DNA from 3 places in the Mameliella sp. LZ-28 genome. Region 2 is predicted to be linked to each of the others. Evidence: riboswitches for the same ligand, from Rfam matches in the RefSeq annotation. Region 2 holds a riboswitch; each other region holds the start of a gene.

Region 1 (2,256 bases), on a different contig from region 2:
GCGGCGTGATCTGGCTTGGACCCGGTCGCGTAGATCGGTCCGACGCCGAGGTAGTCGACACCGGCGGGAACCGCGTCCAGTTGCGCTGCCGTCTCGATCGACAGGCCAAGGACCATGTCCGGACCGATCTTCCGGCGGATGCGGGCGGGATCTCCGTCACCCTGGCCGACGTGCAGACCCGCCGCGCCGATGGCGATGGCCAGGTCGACCCGATCGTTCACGATCAGCTTGGTCCCGAAGGGGGACAGCGCGGTCATCAGCGCCCGCGCGAGCCGGGCCAGATCCGCGTCCGGTGTCACCTTGTCACGCAGTTGAACCCATTCGGCGCCTCCCTGTGCGGCGGCAACCGCCTGGACGATGACCGGTGCGGGTGCGGTGGCATCCGTGATGAAACAGAGCGGCGGGATCATGCCAGCGTGATCCGGGCGCCGCGCGCCAGGTCCTCTGGCGTCATCGTGTACAGCGCATCAATGAAGGCCACCTGGAATGTCCCCGGTCCCCGGACGCCTTCGGCGGCCTGTTCGCCGGCAAGACCGAAAAAGGCCAGCGCGGCAACGGTCGCCTCAAAGGGATCCTGCCCGACGGTGAAGGCGCCGACGATGCCGGTCAGGGAACAGCCCAGGGCTGTCACCCGGGGCATCAGGGCGTGGCCATTGGCGACCTCAGCATTGCGCGTGCCATCGGTGACGAAATCCACGGGGCCGGTCACGGCGACCACGCCGCCCGTCCGCCGTGCCAGGGCGCTTGCAGCCTCCTGCGCCTGGGAAACCGCGTCGGCGCTGTCGGCGCCCTTGCCGCTTGCGTCGGCGCCGGCCAGCGCCATGATCTCTGACGCATTGCCCCGGATCACGGTCGGGGCGAGGTCCAATAGCCGTGCGCCGATGTCCCGGCGATAACCCGTGGCGCCGACCGCCACCGGATCGAGTATCCAGGGCGTTCCCTGCGCCTGAGCGGCCCCGGCGCTCTCCAGCATGGCGTCGGCCCAGGCCGGTGAGAGCGTCCCGATATTGATCGTCAATGCCTGCGCCAGGCCTGCGAACTCGGCCGCTTCCTCGCGCGCGTGGACCATCGCGGGCGAAGCCCCGGCCGCGAGCATGACGTTGGCCATGATGTTCATGGCGACGTAATTCGTGATGTTCTGAACAAGTGGCGCCGTCCGGCGCATGTGATCCAGGTGCTGTCCCGTATCGTCCATCGTGATCTCCTTTCGCCCGGCGGCATGAGAGATCACGAGACGTCGACCGGAATCCGGTCTGCCCTGTGCGCCTCCCTCCGCCGGCATTATCCGGTTCAGGTTCGAAGGGTACGTCTCAGCCCGGTTTCCCGAGCGCCCCTGTCGCTAACGGCGCGAAGGTCGCATCAGACGGCGCCAGCGTCAATCAGCTTCGCCGGCTTCGCATCGCGAAATCCGGACGTTTGGGTCGCGGGATGGCGGGAATTGGCCTGTCGAAGGGGGCAATCCTTGCAAGACCCTGTTTATACTGGCCTTTTGCATCCCCTTGTGTATAGGCTGGATGCAGAACACTTCCAGAAGGCCGGGTATGCCTGATCGCGACGACCTGAATGCCAAGTCGATATACGATGATCTGTTGCATCGGGCGCAGGGGGTGATCCGCACCAGGGATTTCGACGGATACCAGGGGGTCTTCGACCTTCCGTTTCGGCTTGTGAACCTCGATGCGGCGCATGTCTTTTCCACGCCGGACGATCTGCGGATGATCTTCGAGACCATCCAGCACCGGATCTTCTGCCTCAATCTCAGCTCTTACTTCGCGGTCTGCCTCGACGCGCAGCGCATCGACGAGACGACGATTGTCGCCACCCATGAAACCCGGATGATCACCGATAACCTCTTGGTCGGCGATCCGGTGCCCTCGGTGGCCGTCCTGAAACATGTCCGGGGGCAATGGTTGCTGACGGAGGTCTGGAACTTTCGCCCGGACCGCTTCGGGACCAGTTTCCTGCGGGTCGAGCAAGAGACGCGGCCAGCGGCGCAATGGATCGCGATGCAGGCCCGCGTCTATGGCGCGCTCGGCGGTCGGACAGGCGTTTCGGCGGTTCGCTGACTGCCCGTGTGGCGCCGCGGATCGGTGCCGGTCGGCAGCCCGCTCCAGCGGCCGAGGGCTGGGACGGCAGCGATCCGGTCCGTGAAGGCTGGCCGGGAACAGGAGCTCGGGGAAGGAGCCTGGAGGACGCTGGCCGTCGATCCGCAGGATCCGCGCCAATGCAATCGTCACCCGCAGACGGCCCCGGCAA
Region 2 (2,256 bases):
CCAGTTCCGCGAAGTCGGACCCGACCTCTCGGAACCCTTCGGTGCGTCGGGCAAAGCGGCGCAGGTCGGGCAAGTCACGCCGCCCCGCCACGACCAGCGTGCCGCGTTGCTGGACAGTGGTGCGTTGTTGCCACCAGACAATCGCCTGTTGGCCCAGCCTCAGCACTGGCTCTTCGGCGTTTTCATATTCGCACCAGGGCGCCAACATGCCCCCCGCCCACCAGGAACAGTGGTGCGGCCCGGGCGGCCCGGCAGGATCAAAGACCTGCACATCGGCACCGCGCGCGGCCAGTTCGCTGGCAACGGAAAGCCCCGCCACACCGGCGCCGATGACCGAGAACACCGGCATCATTCCCAGACCGCGTGAAAATGGAGCAGTGAGCCATGCCCGGAGCCGACCTGCAGCCAGTCCGCTGCCGCAATCGCCTGTTGCACGAAGCTGTGCGCCGTTTCGGCCGCCAGTTCGAGCGGCAGCCCAAGCGCAAGCCCGGTGGCAATGGCCGACGAAAGCGTGCAGCCGGTGCCGTAGGTGTTGCGCGTCCTGTGGCGGGGTGCGGTGAATGTCGTCAGCACCTCGCCGTCCGCGATCAGGGCGTATTCGCACTCATCGCCTTCGGCGTGACCGCCCTTCATCAGATCGGCCTGCGCGCCCATGGCGTAGAGCGCCTTGCCTTGTTCGGTCATCTCCCCGCGTGAGCGCGCCACCGGGCCGTCCAGCAGCGCCGCCGCCTCGGGCAGGCCGGGGGTGAGGGCGGTGGCGTGCGGCATCAACTTCTGCCGCAATGCGCCCACCGCATCGGGCGCCAACTGGGCATCGCCCGGACGTCCAGATTCGACAGCACCGCCTCGATCTGCGCCTCGATCACGTCGAGCGGTATTGAATGAACCGCGGTGACGGCACGGGTGTTCTGGGCGGTGACCGCGGTGATGGCACTGGCGCCGTAGACGCCAAGCGCCGACATGGACTTGAGATCGACCTGTATGCCCGCGCCTCCGCCACTGTCGGATCCGGCGATGGTCAATGCGATATGCGCCAACGGCTGCTCCTTCAGACAAAAGGGCACCGCGCATGGAAAACGTCTGTAGACATTAGACCGTTCCCTACGCCGGTATTGCCCGGATCAGGTTCGATGGGTTAGCGCATTCACGCTTCTCAGCCTCTTGGAGGCACCCCAACGGTAAGACTTTGGGTAACAACCCCGCCACGCCAAGTCAAACACGGGAAGAGTCCGGCGTGCCCTGTTCGCGTCTGACGAAAACGCGGGGTGTTATCTGCCTGTTTCGTCGAGGGCCGTGGTGGGCTACCACTCCATGACCTTGACGAGGATGTTCCATGACGGAAATAGGCCACGGCACTGCTGCGACCGGGTCCGGAACCATGAGCACTGCGCTGTTTCGCTGGCCACCGGAGGCCCGTTTGCATGTGCATGGGCAGCAGGTCGGAGAGGGCGAGGGTTCGGACAGGGCCGGGGCGCAGGATCTTGTTGCCCTGCGCGCAGCCATCCGCACCGGGCGCGCGTTTTCTGTTGGACCAGGCGGGGTCAGCCGCCTTTCCAAAGAACGCGCGGGGTATTTCCACAGCCGCTCTGGCGGAACGACCGGAGCGGCGAAGACCATCCGGCGCAGCCATGCCTCCTGGATTGCCAGTTTCGAGGTCAACCGCAACCACCTGAGCCTTGGCAGCGAGGATCGCTACGCCGTCCTGGGGGTCCCGGCCCATTCCCTTGCGCTCTATGCCCTGGTCGAAGGGGCGCATCTTGGCGCCGACCTGCATTCCTTCGCTGGTCTGAGGCCGCGCCAACAGGCGCAGGGCGTGAAGGCGGCACAGGCGACAATCCTCTACGCCACGCCAACCCAGTTGCGCCTTCTGTGCGAAACAGGGGCCGTGCTGCCGAGCCTGCGCCATGTGCTTTGTGGTGGCGGGCGGCTGACGCCCGAATTGCGGCTGCGGATCGCCGCATTGTGTCCCAAGGCAGTCCTGCGTGAGTTCTATGGCGCCGCCGAGACCAGTTTCATCGCTTGGGGCGATGGCAGTGGCCCGGAGGGCAGCGTTGGCCGAGCCTACCCGGGTGTCGAGATAAGGATCGACGCCAAGGAGGGGGCCATAGGCGAGATCTGGGTGCGCAGCCCTTACCTTTTTGATGGCTATGCCGAAGGTGACAGCGCAGAAACACGCGAAAGGGATGGTTTCGTCACGGTCGGTGAATTGGGGCAGCTCGACAAGGAGGGCCATCTGACTGTCGCCGGGCGCCGCAA
Region 3 (2,256 bases), on a different contig from region 2:
CACGGCATCCATCGTCACTGGGCCAAAGATCGCTTGCAGGATCAACCAGACCTGCACCCAGCCGAGATAAAGCACACCAAATACAGCGCCCAGAACGGCAACGATCAGAGTTTCACGCAGGGTCCAGACCGAATTCTCGGGCATGGCAGTCTCCATTTTTCAGGTTTGGGAAAAGGGCGCAGTTTGCGCCGCAACGTCAGATTCTGCTTGGGCTGTTGGCCGAAAGCGTCACATCAAGCGCGACATGGCCTGCCTGCGCACCAAAGTTGGTAAACGCCTGCGAGAGTGTCGCAAAAACCGGCCCGGCATCGCCACGCAATTTGGTGCAGAAGTTCTTTGACCGCTCGAAGGTTCCCGATGATTTCAGGAAGTCGATGCAGCCGTAGACCTCGTCCATATGGTGGCCCAGTCCGAGCGGATAGAGCGAAAATTGGGCGGCCACGATCTGCCCGGTTTGCGGCGCTACGGCGACGGCTTGCCGTGCCGCCTCGATCCGGGCGGGCAGTTCGGCGTCAGGCGTCAGGCTGTCAACGGGCGTGCAGATCGGGTCATCTGGCTCGCCCGGACAGCCGCGCGAGACTGTCGCGTGCATGGTGCAATGCACCCCAGAGCGCGCCGCAGCCACGAACAGATCGCGCATCGCTGGAAACAGGATCTCGGGAGGGCCGACGATCAACGTGGACACGTCATCCGTTTCGATCCGCAATTGGTCGCGCCATGGATCAAGCTGTTTGATTGCATCTAGGATGATGCTGACGAAATCATCAGACATCGGATAAAGCGACACTTGTGCGCCTGAAAACATCTTCACCTCGCTCCGCTGGCATTACCCAGATCAGCTAAAGGGTCAGCGGACTTGCATCCGTCATCTCAGCCCCAGCATGATGGAGCGCCCCTGTTGACGCCTTGATCGTAAAATCTCTGACGGATTTGGCAAGGGGCAACTGACGTGCCGAGGAAAAAGCATGCAAAGCTTGAAGTGGCTCGGAAGTGAGACCCGGCACTGGCAAGCGAGAAAACAGGTTTATCTAGTGTTCCGAGTCTGACATTTGCTACCGGTTTCCCCTGATTTCATCGAGTGCGTCAAGCGCACGGCGTTCGCGGGCGATGATGTCTTCAGCGCTTTTGCTCCAGACGAAGGGCTTCGGTTTGGCGTTGTGCTGCAGCAGGTAGTCGTAGATCGCTTCTTCGAGGTCATCGACGCTGTCATAACTCCCGCGGCGGATGCGCTTTGTGGTGATGTCGGCGAAGAAGCGTTCCACGAGGTTCATCCAGGACGCGCTGGTGGGCGTGAAATGCAGCTTGAAGCGGGGATGTTTCTCGAGCCAGGCCTGCACCTCGGGCGTCTTGTGGGTGGCATAGTTGTCGAGGACGATGTGGATGTCGCGCGGCTTTTGGACGGCGCGGTCGATGCGGCGCAGGAATGTCAGGAACTCCTTGGCGCGGTGGCGTGGCATGCAGTCGCCGATCACGAGGCCCGACTTCACGTCCAGCGCGGCGAAGAGCGTGGTGGTGCCGTGGCGCTTGTAGTCGTGGGTCATGGTGGCCGCGCGTCCCTTCTTGAGGGGCAGCCCGGGCTGGGTCCGGTCGAGCGCCTGGATCTGAGACTTCTCGTCAACGCACAGAACGACGGCCCTTTCCGGCGGATCGAGATAAAGCCCCACAATCTCGGTCACCTTCTCCTCGAACAGCGGGTCGTTCGAGACCTTGAAGCCCCTCACGACATGCGGCTTCAGTCCGGCATCCGCCCAGATGCGGCCGACGCTCGAAGGCGATATGCCGACCGCCTCGGCCATCGTCGCGCGGCTCCAGTGCGTGGCATTGGGTGGCGTTTCTTGCACGGTCTTCGCGATCACTTTCAGTCGGACCGCCCTCGGCAGGGGCGGCACGCGGGAAGGCCGCGTCTTGTCCCGCTTGAGCCCTAGCACGCCTTCGTCAAGATACCGCTCCTGCCAGCGCCAGACCGTCGGCTTCGACATGCCCGTCCGCCGCATGATCTCGACAGTCCCCTCGCCCTCCGCCGTCGCGAGCACGATGCCCGCTCGCCACGCGAGCTTGCGCGCCGTGTTGCGGTTGGTCAGCAGACCTTGAAGCTCAGCGCGGTCGGCGGGGCCAAGGTAAAGGCAGATGTCGGAGCGTCTCATCCACCGATCATGACACGGCAGAGCAGGATTGGGAATCCTACGTCAGGTGTGGAACACTAGCTATTTGCTGCGATGGCCTTGACCGGCCGCTTCGGGGAAATCGATTTGATGC

Evidence for each region. A riboswitch is a leader RNA that binds a small molecule or an ion and turns the genes downstream of it on or off. The one in region 2 is predicted to bind thiamine pyrophosphate.
Region 1: another riboswitch for thiamine pyrophosphate. It lies ahead of thiM (hydroxyethylthiazole kinase); the one in region 2 lies ahead of thiD (bifunctional hydroxymethylpyrimidine kinase/phosphomethylpyrimidine kinase).
Region 3: another riboswitch for thiamine pyrophosphate. It lies ahead of G9Q80_RS06320 (YkoF family thiamine/hydroxymethylpyrimidine-binding protein); the one in region 2 lies ahead of thiD (bifunctional hydroxymethylpyrimidine kinase/phosphomethylpyrimidine kinase).

Annotation. Positions count from the first base shown of each region.
Region 1 covers NZ_JAANYX010000011.1:546,049-548,304, reverse strand. The annotation lists gene thiE (thiamine phosphate synthase) at 1-410, opposite strand, end outside; gene thiM (hydroxyethylthiazole kinase) at 407-1,195, opposite strand; TPP riboswitch at 1,251-1,345, opposite strand; gene G9Q80_RS09275 (hypothetical protein) at 1,542-2,066, shown strand.
Region 2 covers NZ_JAANYX010000032.1:511,502-513,757, forward strand. The annotation lists gene G9Q80_RS17745 (FAD-dependent oxidoreductase) at 1-349, opposite strand, end outside; partial or broken gene thiD (bifunctional hydroxymethylpyrimidine kinase/phosphomethylpyrimidine kinase) at 349-1,037, opposite strand; TPP riboswitch at 1,082-1,185, opposite strand; gene G9Q80_RS17755 (AMP-binding protein) at 1,379-2,256, shown strand, end outside.
Region 3 covers NZ_JAANYX010000010.1:35,266-37,521, forward strand. The annotation lists gene G9Q80_RS06315 (ECF transporter S component) at 1-144, opposite strand, end outside; gene G9Q80_RS06320 (YkoF family thiamine/hydroxymethylpyrimidine-binding protein) at 197-805, opposite strand; TPP riboswitch at 796-907, opposite strand; gene G9Q80_RS06325 (IS630 family transposase) at 1,053-2,144, opposite strand.